DNA from 4 places in the Streptomyces sp. NPDC048504 genome. Region 4 is predicted to be linked to each of the others. Evidence: riboswitches for the same ligand, from Rfam matches in the RefSeq annotation. Region 4 holds a riboswitch; each other region holds the start of a gene.

Region 1 (5,250 bases), on a different contig from region 4:
CATCGGGCACGCGTTCCCGCCCGGGCATCGCATCCGGCTCGCGGTGTCGTCGGCGTACTGGCCGTGGATCTGGCCCCAGCCGGAGTCTTCGGCGGGGTTCACGCTGGACCCGGAGGGGAGTGCGCTCGAACTCCCGGTGCGGGAGCAGGAGTTGACGGAGGACATTCGTTTCGACGAACCCGAGGAGGCCGAGCCGCTCGGGGTCAACTACCCGGCGACGCTGGACGAACCGCGGCCCGAGCGGCTGGTCGTGCGGGACGTCGCGAAGGGCGAGTGGCGGCTGGAGGTGGACCCCCGGTACGGCGGCACGCGTGTGTACCCGGACGGGTTGGAGTTCACCGAGGACGCGTTGGAGACGTACACGATCGACGAGTCCGACCCGTTGTCGGCGCGCACGCTCTCCGAGTGGTCGATCCGGCTGCACCGGCCGGAGCTGGGGTGGGACACGAGCGTGCGTACGCGGTCGGAGATTACTTGCGACCAAACGGACTTTCTTACCTCAAATGAGGTCATCTGCACCGAGGGTGGAGAAGTGATCTTCCACCGCACCTGGGAGAAAAGGATTCCGAGAACTGCCAGTTGAGGGCGAATGCCCGATTTGCCGTTCTTAATCCCCCCGTGAGTTGGGTCACGCGTTTCTGTGCGTGACCTGTGTCCTGGTCTGCCCGCGTTCTCCCTTACGGCATTTGACAGTTGACCCTTGGCTCGCGCAAAGGATCAAGTGCCCCATACGCCTCAGACCAAGGTCAATAGGGGTTAGGTGTGATTCCGCCACTTGTTCCGGACATGTGCTCTCGCATAGTTTCCCGGCCTGTCGAGCGGAACGCCGAATCCTGCCGCCGCCCGGCATCCCAGTCACGAACTTCTCGCACGGCAGGAGCGGGGGAACCAGGTAAGTCGCCGGGCCGGTCATCGCGACCGGAACGGCTTGGGGTTAAGTCACGTCCGCAAGGGCGCGGCCGGGCACCTCCCAGCCCGAACCCGACAGCTCACCTCGCAGGCGACGGAGAGGAACCTCGTCATGCCTGCAACCGCTCAGTCCCGCCGCGCCCGCCTCGTCCGCCGTGTCGTTGTCGCCGGTACCGGTGTCGCGATCCTCGCGCTGCCCGTCGTCGGTGCGACCACCGCGTCGGCGGCCACCACGTCGACCACCGCCGCCTCGACCACGCTCGCCGGGTACCCCAACACCCTTGACGGGTGGATTCGGGAGTCGCTCGCGATCATGGCGCAGAAGGGGATTCCGGGTACGTACAACGGGATCTACCGGAACGTGATCCGTGAGTCGTCCGGTAACCAGTACGCGATCAACAACTGGGACTCCAACGCGGCGGCCGGTACGCCGTCGAAGGGGCTGCTCCAGGTGATCGACCCGACGTTCAACGCGTATCACGTTGCCGGGACTTCGTTTGATCCGTATGACCCGGTCGCTAACATCACGGCTGCTTGCAACTACGCGGCGGCGGTGTACGGGTCCATCGACAACGTGTACGGCGCTTACTAGAAACTGTTGGATCAGCCACGACGGGTTGTTGTTTGTCTGCAGCGCCGTCGTGGCTGGTCGCGCAGTTCCCCGCGCCCCTAAAAGACTTCGCTGAGGAGTCTTTCTAGGACCACGGCGATTCCGTCGTCCTCGTTCGATGACGTCACCTCGTCCGCCACCGCCTTGAGTTCGGGATGAGCGTTGGCCATCGCCACTCCATGCGCCGCCCAGTCGAACATCGGGATGTCGTTCGGCATGTCGCCGAAGGCGATGGTGTCGGACGGGGTCAGGCCCAAGTGGCGGGCGGCGAGAGCCAGGCCCGTTGCCTTGGTGATGCCGAGTGGCTGGAGTTCGACGGTGCCGGGGCCCGACATGGTGACCGAGGCCAGGGAACCGACCACCGAGCGGGCCGTGGAGGCCAACTCGTCGTCCTCTAGGGCGGGGTGACGGAGCAGCACCTTGCTGATGGGTTCGCACCAGAGGTCGTCGCGCTTGCCCACCCGTACCGCGGGGAGCGTCGGGTGCGGCATCAGGTAGCCGGGCTCGATCAGGGTCAGGCCGTCCACGCCGTCCTGGTCCACGGCCGCGTACACCTGGCCCACTTCCGCCTCGATCTTGCCGAGCGCGGTCTCCGCCAACTCCCGGTCCAGGGTGACGGACCAGAGCAGACGGTCCGCGCCGGCGTCGTACAACTGCGCGCCCTGTCCGCACACCGCGAGCCCCCGGGAGCCGAGGTCGTCGAGGAGGGGCCGCACCCTCGGAGCGGGCCGGCCGGTGACGACGAGGTGCTGGGCACCGGCCGCCGCCACCCGCGCGAGCGCTGTGAGGGACCGGTCGGAGAGTGTGTCGTCGCCGCGCAGCAGCGTCCCGTCCAGGTCCGTGGCGATCAGTGCATATGCGAGGGGTGCGGCCATGATCAGAGAATACGGATGGAACGCCCCACCGACTCGACACGAACCGGACGGCTCCTGCCTTCACATGCGTTGACCCTTGTTCCGGTTGGTTTGACAGTTACGACCGTTATGCCGACTCCCGTACCACCAGTTCCGTAGGGAGAATCACGCCCGCCGTGTCCTCGCCCGCGATCTGGGCCAGGAGCATGCGCACCATCTCGGCGCTGATGCGGTCGTAGGGCTGGCGCATGGTCGTGAGGGCCGGGGTGATGGACGTGGCCGCCGCCGAGTCGTCGAAGCCTCCGACAGCGATGTCATCCGGGACCGAACGGCCGGATTGTTGAAGGGTGTTGACGACTCCCAGGGCCATCAGGTCGGAGGCTACGAAGACCGCGTCTATGTCCGGGGCCTGGGACAGGAGTCTGCGGGCCGCCTCCTCGCCGCCCGTGCGGCGATAGTCGCCCTCCACCACGAGGGCCGGGTCGTGGGGCAGGCCCGCCTCGGTGAGGACGTCCCGGTAGCCGGCCAGGCGGTCGGGGCCGCCGGGGGCGTCGAGCGGGCCGGTGACCATGCCGATGCGGCGGCGGCCGGCGGCGATGAGGTGGCGGACCATCTCCTGGGCACCGTCGCGGTCGGCCGCGGCGACGTAGCTGTACTTGGAGGCGGTGCCGAGCGGTTTACCGCAGGCCACCAACGGGATGCCCGCGTCCCGGAGTTCGGCCGCCACCGGGTCGCCGCTGTGGTTGGAGACGAGGAGGACGCCGTCCACGTGGCCCGAGGTGATGTACCGGGTCAGGCGGCGGCGTTCGTCCTTCGACGAGGCCAGCATCAGGAGCAGCGGGATGTCGTGGCGGGCCAGGTGTTCGGTGCAACCCCGCAGCAGGACATTGAAGTTGGGGTCCTCGAAGAACTTCTCCTGCGGCTCGGTGAGGAGGAACGCCACCGAGTCCGACCGTCCGGTGCTCAGGGAACGGGCGTGCCGGTTGACGACGTAGCCCGTCTTCCTGATCGCCGTCTCCACCGCGGTGCGGGCGGCCGGTGAGACGTAGTGACCGCCGTTCAGGAACCGGGAGACCGTGCCCCGCGACACGCCCGCCTCGCGGGCCACGTCGTGGATCGTGGGCGGCTTGCGGCGGCCGTTCGAGCTGGTGGTCATGTTCCTCGTTCGTGGTGGGGGGGCGGTCGGCTGTGGGGGCCGCCCGGTTCCTGGGCAGGTCGTGGGAAGTCGGCAGCGATCAGGCCGCGCCCTGAAGGGGCGCGGGGAACTGCGCGACCAGCCACGACGGCGCGGCGGACGAGCGACTGCCCATCACGGCGCTTCCAGCGGAGCGCTCACGCCTTGACCGATCCGCTCAGGAGATCCAGTGACCAGAACCGCTGGATCACCAGGAACAGCGCGATCAGCGGCAGGATCGCGAGGAAGCAGCCCATGATGACCAGGGTGTAGAGCGCGGGTTGGGAGGCGCCCTGGTTGAGCAGGGTGTAAAGGCCCAGCGTGAGCGGGAACTTGGTGTCGTCCGCGAGCATCACGTACGGCAGCAGGAAGTTGTTCCAGATGCCGACGAACTGGAACAGGAACACCGTGATGAGCCCCGGCATCATCATCGGCACCGCGATCCGCGAGAAGATCCGCCACTCGCTCGCGCCGTCCATGCGGGCGGCTTCGAGGAGTTCGGCGGGCACGGACGCGGCCGCGTAGATGCGGACGAGGTAGACGCCGTAGGGGGAGAGGATCGACGGGAGGAGCATCGACCAGTACGAGTCGGCCAGGCCCAGCTTGGAGAGGAGGAAGTACTGGGGGACGGTCAGGACGATGCTCGGGACGAGGACGCCGGCCAGCATCAGCTTGAAGATGAACTCCCGTCCCCTGAAGGCGAATCGGCCCAGTGCGTAGCCGCCGGCTGCCGAGACCGCTGCGGAGAGCAGGGCGCCGAAGCCCGCGTAGAAGAGGGAGTTGACCATCCACTGCCAGTAGATGCCGTCGCGGTAGGCGCTCAGGTCCTTGATGTTGTCGAGGAAGCCGGAGCCGGGGGCGAAGGTGAACGTGGAGAAGAGTTCGCTACGGCCCTTGCTCGCTGCGATGACCACCCAGACGACGGGGATCAGGCAGTACAGGGAGCCGAGGACCAGCACGAGGGTGGGCACCCACGCGGTGCGCTTCGGCTTGCTCGGGCCCGGGCGGGCGTCGGTGGCGGTGAGGGTGAGGGGGGTCATGCCCGGTCCTCCCGGGTGTAGCGGTCGGAGACGCGCAGCAGCGTGAAGGAGAGCGCGAAGGTCGCCAGAGCCAGCACCACGGCGGTGGCGGAGGCGCCGTAGATGTCCGACCTGAGGAAGGCGGCGTCGTAGATGGCCATCAGCGGACTCCAGGAGCTGGAGAGGCCGTTGGTCAGCGGCTTGAGGGCCATGGGCTCGGTGAAGACCTGGAGCGTGGCGATGACCGAGAAGAAGAACGTGAGCACGAGGGACGGCATCACGATCGGGATCTTGATCCGCAGGGCGATCTTCAGGTCGGACGCGCCGTCGATGCGGGCGGCCTCGTAGATCTCCTGCGGGATCGAGCGCAGGGCGGTGTAGATGACGATCATGTTGAAGCCGGTGCCGCCCCACACCGCGATGTTCGCGAAGGAGAGGTACAGGTTGCCGCCGTCGAACAGGTCCGGCTGCGGGAGGTTGAACTCGCGGAGCAGGTAGTAGAACGGGCTGACCGTCGGCAGGTACAGGAAGCCCCACATCAGGGCGGCGATGATGCCGGGCACGGCGTACGGCAGGAAGATCGCGAGCCGGGCGAACTTGGCGCTGCGTGCCTGCGGGGTGTCCAGCATCAGCGCGAAGACCAGCGCCAGACCGAGCATCGTGGGGATGACGATCAGGCCGTAA
Region 2 (5,250 bases), on a different contig from region 4:
CGTGGAGCGCTGGGCGAGCCTCGACAACGACGGGGCCGAGACGCTGGAGCTGCTGCGCGCCGACTCCGCCGTGTGGACGCTGCCCGAGCGGGAGGGGTGGCAGCTGTCGCAGCTGCACGGGCGGTGGGCCGCCGAGTCGCGGCTGGTGCGCTCCGACCTCACCTACGGTGAGAAGGTCATCGGCAGCCGGCGCGGCCACACCGGGCACCAGCACCTGCCCTGGGTCGCGCTCGACACGGACGCGACCGAGGAGCGCGGCGAGGTCTACGGCTGCGCCCTCGGCTGGTCGGGGTCCTGGCGGATCGCCGTGGCCCAACTCCCGGACGCGCGCGTGCAGATCACCGGCGGCGCCGGGTACGACGACTCCGGGCTGCTGCTCCTGGCACCGGGGGAGTCCTTCACGACCCCCGTCTTCGCCGGCCTGTGGAGCGACGCCGGCTTCGGGGGCGCCAGCCGCACCTGGCACGCGTACCAGCGGACGTACGTCATCCCGGACGCGGACCAGGACCGGCCGGTGCTCTACAACTCCTGGGAGGCCACCCAGTTCGACATCTCCGAGGAGCAGCAGGAGACGCTCGCGCAGCGCGCGGCGGCGCTCGGGGTCGAGCTGTTCGTGGTCGACGACGGCTGGTTCGGGAAGCGGACCAGCGACCGGGCCGGGCTCGGCGACTGGACCCCCAACCCGGATCGCTTCCCCGCAGGACTCAAGCCCCTTGCCGACCGCGTCCACGCGCTGGGCATGCAGTTCGGCATCTGGGTCGAGCCCGAGATGGTCAACGCGGACAGCGACCTGTACCGCGCGCACCCCGACTGGGTGCAGTACCAAGAGGGGCGAAAGCGGACGGAGTTCCGCAATCAGCTCGTACTGAACCTCGCCCGCGAGGACGTGCAGGAGTACCTCTGGGAGCAGCTCGACGGGCTGCTCTCCAGCGCCCCGATCGACTACGTGAAGTGGGACTTCAACCGCTGCTTCACGGACGCCGGGTGGCCCGGTGACGGCTACCCGCAGCGCCTCTGGGTCGACCATGTGCGCGCGCTGTACGCCCTGTTCGACCGGCTGCGGGCGGCCCACCCGGGTGTGGCCTTCGAGTCCTGCTCGGGCGGTGGTGGCCGGATCGACCTCGGCATCATGAGCCGTACGGACCAGGTGTGGACCTCGGACAACACCGACCCGCTGGACCGGCTCGCCATCCAGCACGGCTTCAGTCAGATCCATCCCGCGCGCGTGATGGCCGCCTGGGTCACCGACAGCCCGAACACCCAGCTCAACGACCGGGTCAGCAGCCTGCGTTTCCGGTTCGTGAGTGCTATGGCCGGAGTGCTCGGCGTGGGCGGCGACCTCTCGGAGTGGAGCGGGGAGGAACTCGCCGAGGCCCGCCGGTGGGTGGATCTCTACAAGGAGATCCGGCCGCTCGTGCAGCACGGCGACCTCCACCGGCTGCGCCCGCCGAGCGGCGGACTGAGTGCCGTGCAGTACGCGCGCGGCGACGAGACCGTCGTCCTCGCCCTGCTCCAGGCGCAGCACTACGGCGAGCCCGTACCGGCGCTCCGGCTGCGCGGGCTCGACCCGGCAGCGTCGTACGAATGCCTCGAAACGGGCGAAGTGCACCGGGGTGCCGTCTTGTTGCACCACGGCCTGCGTACCCCCCTGCGCGGTGACCTCGATGCGACGGTTATCCGCCTGCGTCGCATCTGATCCCTCTGTCCTAATTGCAGCCTTCGTTCCAACTCGCTCTGGAATAAAGGAACCTGAGAGTTGTGTACGTGAGCAGCGTCATATTCGTGACCGTGCGTCGCTCGTCATGTTCACGTAATTGACGTGCTTTTGCAGGGGAATTGGGGGGTCGGGTCCTGTGGGAATTCACGGAGGGTGACTGTGAATTCCCACAGGGAAACGCAAGGAACGCAAATCCGTGGAACCTCCTGCTTGTCCCTTTGCGTCTTCCTCGCTTACGTTCGCCACCAATCCGGACGGACGCCCAATCCTGCCGCCGACCGGACTCCGCACACACCCACCCGTATGCGGCAGGAGCGGGGGACCCACAGGTAAGACGCCTGTTCCGGTCTCCGGAACGGGCTTGGGGTTTAGCCGCGTCCAGCGCGCGGCCGGGCATCTCCAGCCCGCACCCGACAGCTCACCTCGCAGGCGCCGGAGAGGAATTCGTCATGCCCGCGAAGGGTAAGCACCGCCGCCCGAAGTCCCAGCGACTCACCCGCTCGATGGCCGTAGCCGGAACCGGCGGCGCCGCACTCGCCCTTCCGCTCATGGGGGCCACCGGCGCCCATGCCGCGACCACGACTTCGGTTCCGGAAAAGGCAGTTCAGTCCGTTCCGGCGGCCGAGAAGACGGTTTCTGAGAAGGCGGCCGCGAAGACCGTCTCGAAGGCCTCGGGCGTCAAGACGTATTCGGTGCGGTCGGGCGACTGGCTCGCGAAGATCGCCGAGGAGCAGGACGTCACCGGCGGCTGGAAGAAGCTCTACCAGGACAACCGTGAGGCCATCGGCGGCGACCCGTCGCTGATCCACCCGGGCCTGAAGCTCTCCCTCGGCGAGAAGGCATCGACGGGCGGGACGGACACCGGTACTTCCTCCAAGTCGTCCGGTACTTCGACTGCTTCGTCCTCGTCGTCGTCCTCCTCTTCCTCGTCGAAGAGCAGCTCGGCCTCACAGAGCGACGACAGCACGAGTACCAGCACCTCCACCGGCTACACCCTCCCCGTGACCGGCGGGACCATCGGCACCGGCTACCACGTCGCGGGCAGCATGTGGTCCAGCGGCTACCACACCGGCGTCGACTTCGTCGTCCCGACCGGCACCACCGTCAAGGCGGTCGCCGCGGGCACGGTCGTGTCGGCGGCCTACGACGGCGCCTACGGCAACGAGGTCGTCATCCGGCACGCGGACGGCGAGTACTCGCAGTACGCCCACATGTCGCAGCTGTCCGTCTCGGCCGGCCAGACCGTGACCGAGGGCCAGCAGATAGGCCTCTCCGGCGCGACCGGCAACGTGACCGGCCCGCACCTGCACTTCGAGATCCGGACCACGCCGTACTACGGCTCGGACGTGGACCCGGTCGCCTACCTCCGCTCGCACGGCGTCACCGTCGGCTGACACCGGGCCCCCACGCCTGCCCCACGCAACCGAATGCCGGACCCAGATCCTTGGGTCCGGCCTTCGGGCACAGCAGTTCCGGGGTCAACGCCCCTGATCAGAGGCTTATTCCGACTTTGGACAACCCTTTACAAGTGGCTTATCTCACCGCCCGTCAACCCCTAAATACGATCGCGTAGGTCACATGCGAGGGTGAATTATGGTTGCCGTGGCTAACGATTCGAAGAGTGACAACAGATCAGTGATCGGGTCGTACGTGGCGGTGGGGGACAGCTTCACCGAGGGCGTCGGCGATCCAGGGCCCGACGGGGCGATGGTCGGCTGGGCCGACCGGTTCGCGGTACTGCTCGCGGATCGGCGGCCCGAGGGCGACTTCGAGTACACCAACCTGGCCGTGCGCGGGAAGCTGCTGGACCAGATCGTGGCCGACCAGCTCACCCGGGCCAAGGAGATCGGCCCGGACCTGGTCTCCTTCTGCGCCGGCGGCAACGACATCATCCGCCCCGGCACCGACCCCGACGAGGTCGCCGAGCGCTTCGAACGCGCGGTCGCCGATCTCACCGCCGCCGTCGGCACCGTCCTGGTGACGACCGGCTTCGACACCCGCGGCGTGCCCGTGCTCAAGCATCTGCGCGGCAAGATCGCCACCTACAACGGACATGTGCGGGCCATCGCCGACCGCTACGGCTGCCCCGTGCTCGACCTGTGGTCGCTGAAGACGGTCCAGGACCGGCGGGCCTGGGACGGCGACCGGCTCCACCTCTCTCCCGAGGGGCACACGCGCGTGGCGCTCCGCGCGGGCCAGGTCCTCGGCGTCGAGGTCCCGGCAGACCCGGACCAGCCCTGGCCTCCGCTGCCGCCGCGCGGCACGCTTGACATCCGGCGCGACGACGTGCACTGGGCGCGCGAGTACCTGGTGCCGTGGATCGGACGCCGGCTGCGCGGCGAGTCCTCCGGGGACCATGTCGAGGCGAAGGGCGCGCTGTCGCCGGACGACATCAAGATGCGGATCGAACGGGTGGCCTGACGGGGCGACACGGTAACGGGGTCCTGCGGTAACGGGGTGCCGGGTGCGGAGGTGACCCCTCGGAGAGGCGGCTTTCTCGGGAGGCGTCTCCTCGAAGAGGCGGCCTTTGAGGAACGACTCAGGGAGCGGTCAACGCCGCCCGCTCCAGGCCCAGTTCCCGTGCGAGCGCCTCGTCGACCCACTCCAGGGCCCGTGCCCGCGGCACCGCTCCCGCGTATGCGGTCATCTGTACGGCGAGGCCGTCCAGGAGGGCCGTCAGGCGCAGGGCGGTGGTGGCCGGGTCCGGGCAGTGGAACTCGCCCGCGGTCACGCCCTCGGCGACGACCTCCGCCAGTGCTTGTTTCCACTGCCGGTCGAGATCGCGGGTGACGTCCAGGAGGGCGGGTTCGCGCAGGGCCGCCGCCCAGCCCTCGATCCACAGCCGCCAGCCCTTGGCCTGCCCGGTCGGCGCGTACCAGCGCACCGCTGCCCGCAGTCGGCGCAGCGCGGTCGTACGGCGGCCCAGGAGCTTGTGGAGATGCGCGAGGTCGTCCTCGGCGGCGAAGGCGAACGCGGCGGCGACCAGCTTCTCCTTGGTCGAGAAGTGATACAGCACCAGCGCGTTGCTCACGCCGAGCGCCGAGGCCACGTCGGCGATCCGGACCGCCGCCACACCCCGCGCCTCGATCTGCTCGACGGCGGCCCGCAGCAACTCGGCCCGCCGTTCCGCCACGCTCAACCGCACTCTCGCCACGTGATCACCCTAATCCGTTGCCCATAGGGGTGGTGTCCCGTACGTCACCGGTACCAGCCGAACCGTTCCGCGATGACCGGCAGCCGGTCCGCGACGATGGCGTGCGCGGCGGCGCGCGGTGTCGTGCCGTCGGCCTCCGCGCGGGCCAGCATCCGGTCGATCAGGGCGCGCATCGAACGCCGGGTGTGGGCGAAGGCCTCGTCCGCGTCGGCGCCGATGTCGCCGAACAGGGTCCACCACCACCAGGCGTTCGTCCCGGAGTTCACGACCACGTCCGGCAGCACGGTGACCCCGCGCGCGGACAGCAGTTCCTCCGCCTCGGGCAGTACGGGCATGTTGGCCGCCTCGACGATCCAGCGGGCCGTGATCCCTTGCTGGT
Region 3 (5,250 bases), on a different contig from region 4:
GCTGGCGGCCGTCGCCGTCGTGCTCGTGGTCCACATCAAGCTCGGCATCGTCTTCGACATCGACGCGGTCACCGAGGTGGTCACCGTGGCGACGGTCGCCGTGCTGGCCGTCCTCATCAACCTCCTGGTCCGCCGCAGCAGCGAACAGCTCGCCTCCGCACGCGAGATCGCCGAGGCCGCCCAGCGCGCCGTACTGCCCGAACCGGCCGAGCGGATCGGCGGGTTCGAGATCGCGGCACGGTACGAGGCGGCGCAGGAGGGCGCGTTCATCGGCGGCGACCTGTACGCGGTGCAGGACACCCTGCACGGCGTACGGCTGGTCGTCGGTGACGTGCGCGGCAAGGGCATGGGCGCGGTCGCCGCCGTCGCGGTGGTCATCGGGGCGTTCCGGGAGGCCGCCGAGCAGGAGGCCACCCTGGAGGCGGTCGCGCAGCGGCTGGAGCGGGCGCTGGCGCGCGAGGGCACCCGGCGGGACGGTCTCGACGCGTTCGAGGGGTTCACCACGGCCGTCCTCGCCGAACTCCCGCACGGCGACGGCGTCGTACGGATCGTCGACCGGGGACACCCGCCGCCGCTGCTGCTGCACGAGGACGGCACCGTACGCACGTTGCAGGTCCGGGAGCCCGCACTGCCCCTGGGAATGGGCGAGTTGGGGGTCTGGCCCGACCGCGCCGAGGAGTTCGCGTTCCCGGGCGGGGCCACCCTCCTCGTCCACACCGACGGGCTGTCCGAGGCGCGCGACTCCCACGGTGTCTTCTACGACCCCGGTGCGCGGCTGGCCGGCCGGACCTTCCGCAGTCCCGAGGCGTTGCTCGGCATCCTCGCCAAGGAGGTGCGCCGGTACTCTGGGGGCTGGATGACGGACGACATGGCGATGATCGCCGTACGCCATCCATGACCGTCATCACGGCGGGTGACCGGGCGGGAGCCCTCCGCATAACAACTGACGTGCCGTCAATACCTGTGGGAATTCTGAGACTTGGCCAACTCGCCCGTTTTTCGCCGGTGGTGGGCCGTTCGTCCAGCAAGGAAAGGTTAATGATCAAGCCGAACAGCTTGGAAACGGGCGCCCGTGTCTATTAACGTTCGATAACGCAGCGCGGTCGTCCCAGCCGTCACAAGAGATGGCTCCGTGCGCACGCGCCGAATCCCGCGAGGGAACCGGGGAACCACCACCTTGGGGTGAATCGCTCGTCGACCGCCGTGGCAACACGGCCGGTATACGCGCGTAGGAGACCTTCCTGCTCCGAACCCGTCAGCTAACCCGGTAGGCGAGAAGGAAGGAAAGGAGCACGCCCACGTGGCGTCAAACCAGGCTGCCCCAGAAGCCCCTGTCGTCTACGGCGGTTACCGCCCCGACGAGGGCCCCTGGGAGGAGTGGAATCCCAGCGCGGAGTCCGTTGCTCCCAACCGCGGCAAGCACCGTGTCGCCAAGCAGCGTGGTGGCGGAGGATTCGCCCGCAGCTCCACCGTCCTGGGCGTCGGTGTCATAGCCGCCGTCAGCGCGGGCGGTATGGCCAGCGCCAACACCGGCAAGCCGCCGGTCTCCATCTCCCTGCCCGACCTGCCCTCCGTGGGCCACCTGCTGGACGACTCGTCCAGCAGCACCCCCAAGGGTTCCGCCACGGCGCTCAGCAGCGTCGGGGTCAGCACGACCGAGACCGCCAAGGGCGCCTCGGACGCGGGTGAGCTGCTGCGCAACCGGATCATGGCGCAGGCCGAATCGCAGCAGGTGCAGGTCGACGGCAAGTCGAAGGCCGCCGTCGAGGCCGCCGTCGCCAAGCAGGTCGACGACGCCGCCGCCAAGGCCGAGAAGGACGCCGCGAAGAAGGCCGCCGCCGCGAAGAAGGCCGCGGAGGCCGCCGCCGCGAAGAAGGCCGAGGCCGCGAAGCTCGCCGCGCTGGCCAAGCAGTACACGCTGCCCGTCGGCTCGTACACGATCACCGGCACCTTCGGCCAGGCCGGCTCGATGTGGTCCTCCGGGTACCACACGGGCCTCGACTTCGCCGCGCCCACCGGCACGCTGATCAAGGCCATCCACAGCGGCACGGTCACCGAGGCGGGCTGGGCCGGGTCGTACGGGTACCGCACGATCATCACCCTCGACGACGGCACCGAGCTGTGGTTCTGCCACCAGTCCTCGATCAACGTCAGCGTCGGGCAGAAGGTCTCCACCGGTGAGGTCATCGGCCGCGTCGGCGCGACCGGCAACGTGACCGGGCCGCACCTCCACCTGGAGGTGCACATCAACGGCGCCGCCACCGCGAGCGATCCGGCGCCCTGGCTGCGCAGCAAGGGCCTCAACCCCTGATCCCTCCCTGATCGTCTGGAATATCCGGTTCCGGTCCGGCGGTTGAGGTGAAGCATGACTTCTCTTCGCAAGCTGGGCCGGTCCGACCTGGAGATCTTCCCGCTGAACCTCGGCGGCAACGTGTTCGGCTGGACCGCCGACGAGGCGGCCTCCTTCGCCGTGCTCGACGCGTATGCGGCCGCCGGCGGCAACTTCGTCGACACCGCCGACTCCTACTCGGCGTTCGCGCCGGGCAACCAGGGCGGCGAGTCCGAGACCGTCATCGGCAAGTGGCTCAAGGCCCGCGGCAACCGTGCCGGCGTCGTCATCGCCACCAAGGTCAGCCAGCACCCCGACTACCCCGGCCTGTCCGCCGCCAACATCAAGGCCGCCGCCGACGCCTCGCTGCGCCGCCTGGGCACCGACTACATCGACCTGTACTACCCGCACTTCGACAAGGAGGACGTGCCGGTCGAGGAGATCGTCGGCACGCTCGACGAACTGGTCAAGGCGGGCAAGGTGCGGCACATCGCCGCCTCCAACATCTCCCCCGAGCGCCTCCAGGCGTCCCTGGACTTCTCCGACCGCGAGGGCCTGGCGCGCTATGTCGCCATCCAGCCCCACTACAACCTCGTCTCCCGCGACACCTACGAGGGCGAGCTGCGGGACGTCGCCGAACGCGGCGGACTGTCGGCCCTCCCGTACTTCTCGCTGGCGGCCGGCTTCCTCACCGGCAAGTACCGCCCCGGTACGACGGTCGACAGCCCGAGGGCCGGGCGCGCGGCGGAGTACCTCAAGTCGGAGCGCGGCCAGAACGTCCTCACCGCCCTGGACGAGGTCGCCCAGGCCCACGACGCCCCGGTCGCCACGGTGGCCCTCGCCTGGCTCGCCGCGCAGCCCACGGTCGCGGCCCCGATCGCCTCCGCCCGCACGGTCGAGCAACTCCCCGCGCTGCTCGGCGTGGCGGAACTGGAGCTGACGGAGGCGGAGATCGCCCGCCTCACGCAGGCGTCGGCGTAGATGTCCTTGGAGCTATGACCGGTACGGGTTGTACAGGGGACTCCCGTACGACCCGTACACCGGCGGCCACGGCGGCACCACCACGGGTACCGGCGGCGCCGTCCGCCGCGCCGCGTAGTCCAGCGCGGGCCGCGCCACCTCCCGGCGCAGCCACAGCTCGTGCAGCAACTCCCTTTCCCGTACGACGAAGTCGGCGCCGGCGCGGCCTCGCGTGGCCCGGTGCCGCAGGAACGCCAGGGAGGTCGCGTACGCCTCGTACTGGGATACCGAGCGGGCCGCCTGCCGGCCGAGGTGGTGGCGGGCGTACTCGCGGGCCAGGCGCCGTGCCTTCATCGAGCCGAGCACGAACGGTTCGGCCGGGGTCAGCCAGCCCGCGTAGACGTAGGCGGGCAACTCCTCGCGCACGGTGCGCAGTTCGCGTTGCCGGGTCCAGACCGCGAGCCAGGTCAGCAGGCCGAACATGGGGACCATGAAGACGCCGTAGACCTCGAAGAAGCCGTACTGGCCGAAGGTGGAGGAGCCGTTCCAGATCGCGTGCATGCCCATCGCGAGGAGCAGGCCGGTCAGGGGGACCAGGACGCGTCGGATGTGCTGCCGGTCGGGGGAGACGGCGGCGATGCCGAAGCCGATGCCGGTGAGGACGGTGAACAGGGGGTGCGCGAAGGGGGACATGACGATGCGCACGAAGAAGGTCGCCGCGGTGACGGAGGTGAAGCCGCGGTCGCCGGTGAGCTGGTCGGTGCCGAAGGCGGTGCCGAGGTAGAGGATGTTCTCGGTGAACGCGAAGCCGGTGGCGGTGACCCCGGCTATCACCACCCCGTCGACGATCCCGGTGAAGTCCCGTCTGCGGAACAGGAAGACGAGAAGTACGGCGGCGGCCTTCGCCGACTCCTCGACGATCGGGGCTATGACGGTGGCCCCGAGGGTGTCCGCGCTGGTCGGGTCCGCGGTCGTGGTCGCTATCCATCTCGTCGCGAAGCTGTTGGCGACGATCGCTATGAGCGCCGCGGCGCAGGCACCCCACGCGAAGGAGAAGAGCAGGTTCCGCCAGGGCCCGGGGTCGACGCGGTCCAGCCAGCGGAAGGCGGCGACGAGGAGGGGTACGGGTAGTACGGCGAGCCCGAGGCCGACCAAGAACCCTTCCGTACCGGTCTGTTGACGCACCAGCGCGAGGATGACCAGCCCGGAGAGCGTGAGCAGGGCGATCAGCGCGCCGTAGCGGACCCAGTTCCGCTGCCACCAGCGCACCCGCGGCCCGTGCCCGGGCACACCACCGGCGGGGTGGCCGGGGTGTGGCGGGTACGGCGGAAAGGTGGCCACGGCATCGACCCTAACGAGGTAAGGGCACGGCCCGCGAGGGAGCCTGGCGTCAGCGCTGGTCGTCAGTGCTGGTCGTCGTCCGGTCGTCGTGGGGTACGCGACGGAAGAGCAGATCGTTCACGACATGTCCCTTGTCCAGTCCCTGGCCCTCGAAACGGGTCAGCGGCCGGAACTCCGGACGGGGCGCAAAACCGCCGTCAGGTTGGCTGTTCTCGAAGTCCGGGTGCGCGTCGAGCACTTCGAGCATCTGCTCCGCGTACGGCTCCCAGTCCGTCGCGCAGTGCACGGTCGCGCCGGGCTTGAGGCGGGTCGCGGCGAGGGTCAGGAACTCCGGCTGGATCAGCCGCCGCTTGTGGTGCCGCTTCTTGGGCCAGGGGTCCGGGAAGTACACGCGCAGGCCGTCGAGCGCGTCCGGGGCGAGCATCTCGCGCAGCAGGATGATCGCGTCCCCGTTGGCGACCCGGATGTTGGACAGGCCGTGGTGCTCGGCGAGGCCGAGGAGGTTGCCCTGGCCCGGGGTGTGCACGTCGGCGGCGAGGATGTTCGTCGCGGGGTCCGCGGCGGCCATCTGTGCGGTGGCCTCACCCATGCCGAAGCCGATCTCCAGGACGACCGGGTTG
Region 4 (5,250 bases):
GAAGTCGACCGTGTCCTCGTCGATCGACTCGGTCATCAGGTTGGCCGCTTCGGACGGCCGGCACTCGGTGTACCGCATGGCGGCCGGCGGGTCGTCGTTGCCCAGCGAGCCGAAGTTGCCGTGGCCGTCGGCCAGCGGCACGCGCATGGAGAAGGGCTGTGCCATGCGCACCAGGGCGTCGTAGATCGACGCGTCCCCGTGCGGGTGCAGCTTGCCCATTACTTCACCGACGACACGAGCACACTTGACGTACCCCCGGTCGGGGCGCAGGCCCATCTCGTCCATCTGGTAGACGATCCGTCGGTGAACCGGCTTCAGGCCGTCCCGGGCGTCCGGCAGGGCTCGGGAGTAGATGACCGAGTACGCGTACTCAAGGTAGGAGCCCTGCATCTCGTCGACGACGTCGATGTCGAGGATCCGCTCCTCGAACGAGTCGTCGGGCGGCGGGGTCTTCGTGCTGCGGCGGGCCATCGCTGCCGGCTCCTCTTTTCTGGTCGCTCGCCTGGGGGTCGCTCCCCTTCGGCTCACTCTTGCTGAAGCGTGAACGGGGTCTTGACGTGAACCATTGTGGACCGCGGCACTGACAACGCGGACCAGGACCCGGCGTTGCCCGCTCGGGTCCGTCGCCGGCGGCTGCCGAGTGAGTCCACGTGTGCGACTGCCCGCAGGCTACGCGATCTCGCTCTCGGCGTACGTCCGCCGGGAACTTCGCCGACGGTCCGCACGCTTGCATACAGTGGCGGGACGAGCAGGATTTCTGCGGTTCCAGCCAGAGAATCCGCGATCGAAGGGACGTACATGCCCATGGGTCACACGGCCACCGCCGAGGCAGGGTCCGGCGGTCTGACAGCGACCGAACACCGTTTGGCCAACGGTCTGCGCGTGGTCCTCTCCGAGGACCACCTGACCCCGGTCGCGGCGGTGTGCCTCTGGTACGACGTCGGTTCCCGCCACGAGGTCAAGGGGCGCACCGGCCTGGCTCACCTCTTCGAGCACCTGATGTTCCAGGGCTCCGGACAGGTGAAGGGCAACGGCCACTTCGAACTGGTGCAGGGCGCGGGCGGTTCGCTCAACGGCACCACCAGCTTCGAGCGCACGAACTACTTCGAGACCATGCCCACCCACCAGTTGGAGCTCGCGCTCTGGCTGGAGGCCGACCGCATGGGCTCCTTGCTGGCCGCCCTGGACGAGGAGTCCATGGAGAACCAGCGGGACGTCGTCAAGAACGAGCGCCGCCAGCGCTACGACAACGTGCCCTACGGGACAGCGTTCGAGAAGCTGACCGCCCTCGCCTACCCGGAGGGCCACCCGTACCACCACACGCCCATCGGCTCGATGGCGGACCTGGACGCGGCCACCCTGGAGGACGCCCGCGCGTTCTTCCGCACCTACTACGCGCCCAACAACGCGGTCCTGTCCGTGGTCGGCGACATCGACCCCGAGCAGACGCTCGCCTGGATCGAGAAGTACTTCGGTTCCATCGCGTCGCACGACGGCAAGCCGACGCCCCGTGACGGCGTGCTGCCCGACACGATGGGCGGGGAGCTGCGCGAGATCGTCGTCGAGGAGGTCCCGGCCCGCGCCCTGATGTGTGCCTACCGGCTCCCGGAGGACGGCACGCGCGCGTCCGACGCGGCCGACCTCGCCCTCACCATCCTGGGCGGCGGCGAGTCCTCGCTCCTCTACAACCGCCTTGTACGGCGCGACCGTACGGCAGTAGCGGCGGGCTTCGGTCTGCTGCGGCTGGCCGGGGCGCCCTCCCTGGGGTGGCTGGACGTCAAGACGTCAGGGGACGTCGAGGTGCCGGTCATCGAGGCCGCCATCGACGAGGAGCTCGCCCGGTTCGCCGAGGAGGGCCCCACGGCCGAGGAAATGGAGCGCGCCCAGGCCCAGTTGGAGCGCGAGTGGCTGGACCGGCTCGGCACGGTCGCGGGCCGCGCCGACGAACTGTGCCGGTACGCCGTCCTGTTCGGCGACCCGCAGCTCGCCCTGACCGCCGTGCAGCGCGTCCTCGACGTGACGGCGGAGGAGGTGCAGGAGGTCGCCAAGGCCCGCCTGCGCCCCGACAACCGCGCGGTGCTCGTCTACGAGCCGATCGCGGACGAGGATGACGAAGCAGAGGCCGGCGACGAGAACGAGGAGGCGGCCAAGTGACCGAGCTCGCCACGATGGAATTCCACCCGCAGCCCCAGGCCGGCGAGGCCAGGCCGTGGGCCTTCCCGGCCCCGGAGCGCGGGACGCTCGGCAACGGCCTGACCGTGCTGCGCTGCCACCGCCCCGGCCAGCAGGTCGTCGCCGTCGAGGTGCTCCTGGACGCGCCTCTGGACGCCGAACCGGCCGGCCTGGACGGTGTCGCCACGATCACCGCGCGGGCCTTCTCCGAAGGCACCGACAAGCACTCCGCCGAGGAGTTCGCCGCCGAGCTGGAGCGCTCCGGCGCCACCCTCGACGCGCACGCCGACCACCCGGGGCTGCGCCTGAGCCTGGAGGTCCCGGCCTCGCGCCTGGCCAAGGGCCTAGGGCTGCTGTCGGACGCGCTCAGGGCACCCGCCTTCGCGGACAGCGAGGTCGAGCGGCTGGTCCGCAACCGCCTCGACGAGATCCCGCACGAGACGGCCAACCCGTCCCGCCGCGCGGCCAAGGAGCTCTCCAAGGAGCTGTTCCCGGCGACCTCGCGCATGTCGCGCCCGCGCCAGGGCACCGAGGAGACCGTCCAGAAGATCGACTCCGGGGCCGTACGCGCGTTCTACGAGCGGCACGTCCGCCCCGCGACGGCCACCGTCGTGGTCGTCGGCGACCTCACCGGCATCGACCTGGACGCGCTCCTCGCCGACACCCTGGGTTCGTGGACAGGCTCCACCGCGCAGCCGCGTCCCGTGCCGCCGGTGACCGCCGACGACACCGGGCGGGTCGTGATCGTGCACCGTCCCGGCGCCGTCCAGACGCAGTTGCTCATCGGCCGCGTCGGAGCCGACCGGCACGACCGCGTGTGGCCCGCCCAGGTGCTCGGCACGTACTGCCTCGGCGGCACCCTCACCTCCCGCCTGGACCGCGTCCTGCGCGAGGAGAAGGGCTACACCTACGGTGTGCGGGCGTTCGGCCAGGTGCTGCGCTCGGCACCCGACGGCACGGGCGCCTCGATGCTCGCCATCAGCGGCTCCGTGGACACGCCGAACACCGGTCCCGCGCTGGACGACCTGTGGACGGTGCTCCGCAAGCTCGCCGAGGGCGGACTCACCGACGCCGAGCGGGACATCGCCGTACAGAACCTCGTCGGGGTGGCGCCGCTCAAGTACGAGACCGCCGCGGCCGTCGCGAGCACGCTGGCCGACCAGGTCGAGCAGCACCTGCCCGACGACTACCAGGCGACGCTGTACCAGCAGCTCGCCGCGACCGGCACCGTGGAGGCCACCGCGGCGGTCGTGAACGCCTTCCCGGTGGACCGTCTGGTGACGATCCTGGTCGGCGACGCGGAGCAGATCAAGGAGCCCGTCGAGGCTCTCGGCATCGGCGAAGTGACCGTCGTCGCGGCCGAGTAGACGACCCGTAGCGAGCCGACGAGCGGCACGCGCGCGTGGGGGCCCTGGTGACTGAAGAGTCACCAGGGCCCCCTAATGTCCGAATTGGGGGAGAGGTTGCCCGTCTGCCCTGTGGCATGTGCAACAAAACCCGTGATCCGTTTGGGGATTGAAAGTGGCCCCCCTTAGCGTCGGTCCGGCTGTCCGTCAGGCACCGCGCCGCACTCGCGGCACCGGACAGTCATCGCCGAGTCCCCGTACGGCGCGAGCCAGGGGAGCCGGGGACCCAGGTCCCTGGGGTGAATCGGACGCCCGCGCGCACAGCGAGGGGGTCCGTAGGAGACCTTCCTGCTCCGAACCCGTCAGCTAACCCGGTAGGCGAGAAGGAAGGAAAGGACCAGCCACTCCATGGCGTTCACCCGCGCCACCGGGAAGCACCGTCGCCCGAGCCGGACCCACCGCACCACCGTTCGTGCCGCGAGTGTCGCGGCTCTCGCCACCTCCGGCGTCGTAGGCACCCTGGCCGCAGCCCCGGCGTTCGCTGCGGAGCCCGCCGCCGAGCAGACCGGTCTCACCCCCGTCGTCGCCATGGGCGACGCCGTCGCCGAGAAGATCGACGCCCAGGCCGTCGCCCAGCAGCAGGCCGCGGACGAAGCTCTGGCCAAGGAGGTCGCCCGCGCCAAGGCCGCGGCACTGGCCAAGGCGGAGCGCGAGGCCGAGGTACGCGCCGCCCGCGCCGCCGAGCGCAAGAAGCTCAACACCTTCGTCGCGCCGGTCACCGGCTCGTACGTCTCCACGGGCTACAAGACCGGCGGCTCCCTGTGGTCCTCCGGTGCCCACACCGGCATCGACTTCCACGCCTCGACCGGCACCTCCGTGCACGCGGTGGGCTCCGGCACCGTCGTCGAGGCCGGCTGGGGCGGCTCGTACGGCAATCAAGTGGTGATCAAGATGGCCGACGGCATGTACACCATGTACGGCCACCTGTCGTCCATCGGTGTCGCCGTCGGCCAGACGGTCACCCCGGGCCAACAGATCGGCCTCTCCGGGGCGACCGGCAACGTCACCGGCCCGCACCTCCACTTCGAGGCCCGCACGACCGCCGAGTACGGCTCCGACGTCGACCCCGTCGCCTACCTCCGCAAGCACGGTGTGAACGTCTGACGACGCACCTCCGCACTTCCCGAAGCCCTGGCCCGCCCGGCCGGGGCTTTCGGTGTTTCCGGAGCCCTCCTGTCCAAAAAATATCCATGGATTCCGGCCCGCCATCGGAAATTCCCGCTCATTGCAATAGAGTCACGGAACACACGTCAATCGTCGACGTTTCACGGGGATTAAGGCGGAGGTCGGACATGCGTATTCCGGCGCACTCGGTATGCACGGCGATCCGGGACGACATCGTCGCCGGTGTCTACGAGCGCGGCAGCCGGCTCACGGAGGAACTCCTCGCGCGCCGGTACGGGGTCTCGCGCGTCCCTGTCCGGGAGGCCCTGCGCACGCTGGAGGCCGAGGGATTCGTCGTGACCCGGCGGCACGCGGGCGCGTGCGTCGCGGAACCGACCGAGCAGGAGGCCGCCGACCTGCTGGAGATGCGGATGCTGCTGGAGCCGCTCGGCGCCTCGCGGGCCGCCCAGCGGCGCACCGAGGCCCACCTCAAGGTGCTGCGCGGCCTCGTCAGGCTGGGCCAGGAGCGCGCCAGGCGGGGCAACAGCGAGGATCTGCGCTCCCTGGG

The links. Region 4 has a riboswitch for cyclic di-AMP ahead of ACGFY9_RS10355 (M23 family metallopeptidase). Riboswitches for the same ligand answer to the same signal wherever they lie in the genome.
Region 1: another riboswitch for cyclic di-AMP. It lies ahead of ACGFY9_RS44350 (transglycosylase SLT domain-containing protein); the one in region 4 lies ahead of ACGFY9_RS10355 (M23 family metallopeptidase).
Region 2: another riboswitch for cyclic di-AMP. It lies ahead of ACGFY9_RS45435 (peptidoglycan DD-metalloendopeptidase family protein); the one in region 4 lies ahead of ACGFY9_RS10355 (M23 family metallopeptidase).
Region 3: another riboswitch for cyclic di-AMP. It lies ahead of ACGFY9_RS46895 (M23 family metallopeptidase); the one in region 4 lies ahead of ACGFY9_RS10355 (M23 family metallopeptidase).

What each region holds. Positions count from the first base shown of each region.
Region 1 covers NZ_JBICXA010000025.1:8,321-13,570, forward strand. Annotated here, with positions in the region: gene ACGFY9_RS44345 (CocE/NonD family hydrolase) at 1-583, shown strand, start outside; cyclic di-AMP (ydaO/yuaA leader) riboswitch at 815-1,016, shown strand; gene ACGFY9_RS44350 (transglycosylase SLT domain-containing protein) at 1,022-1,501, shown strand; gene ACGFY9_RS44355 (HAD family hydrolase) at 1,579-2,394, opposite strand; gene ACGFY9_RS44360 (LacI family DNA-binding transcriptional regulator) at 2,501-3,529, opposite strand; gene ACGFY9_RS44365 (carbohydrate ABC transporter permease) at 3,706-4,587, opposite strand; gene ACGFY9_RS44370 (sugar ABC transporter permease) at 4,584-5,250, opposite strand, start outside.
Region 2 covers NZ_JBICXA010000026.1:89,516-94,765, reverse strand. Annotated here, with positions in the region: gene ACGFY9_RS45440 (alpha-galactosidase) at 1-1,696, shown strand, start outside; cyclic di-AMP (ydaO/yuaA leader) riboswitch at 2,000-2,162, shown strand; gene ACGFY9_RS45435 (peptidoglycan DD-metalloendopeptidase family protein) at 2,167-3,111, shown strand; gene ACGFY9_RS45430 (SGNH/GDSL hydrolase family protein) at 3,353-4,138, shown strand; gene ACGFY9_RS45425 (TetR/AcrR family transcriptional regulator) at 4,257-4,871, opposite strand; gene ACGFY9_RS45420 (Glu/Leu/Phe/Val dehydrogenase dimerization domain-containing protein) at 4,916-5,250, opposite strand, start outside.
Region 3 covers NZ_JBICXA010000029.1:61,968-67,217, forward strand. Annotated here, with positions in the region: gene ACGFY9_RS46890 (PP2C family protein-serine/threonine phosphatase) at 1-898, shown strand, start outside; cyclic di-AMP (ydaO/yuaA leader) riboswitch at 1,132-1,289, shown strand; gene ACGFY9_RS46895 (M23 family metallopeptidase) at 1,301-2,311, shown strand; gene ACGFY9_RS46900 (aldo/keto reductase) at 2,366-3,310, shown strand; gene ACGFY9_RS46905 (PrsW family intramembrane metalloprotease) at 3,323-4,630, opposite strand; gene trmB (tRNA (guanosine(46)-N7)-methyltransferase TrmB) at 4,680-5,250, opposite strand, start outside.
Region 4 covers NZ_JBICXA010000003.1:559,366-564,615, reverse strand. Annotated here, with positions in the region: gene ACGFY9_RS10370 (DNA topoisomerase (ATP-hydrolyzing) subunit A) at 1-471, opposite strand, end outside; gene ACGFY9_RS10365 (M16 family metallopeptidase) at 799-2,154, shown strand; gene ACGFY9_RS10360 (M16 family metallopeptidase) at 2,151-3,539, shown strand; cyclic di-AMP (ydaO/yuaA leader) riboswitch at 3,754-3,913, shown strand; gene ACGFY9_RS10355 (M23 family metallopeptidase) at 3,927-4,682, shown strand; gene ACGFY9_RS10350 (GntR family transcriptional regulator) at 4,871-5,250, shown strand, end outside.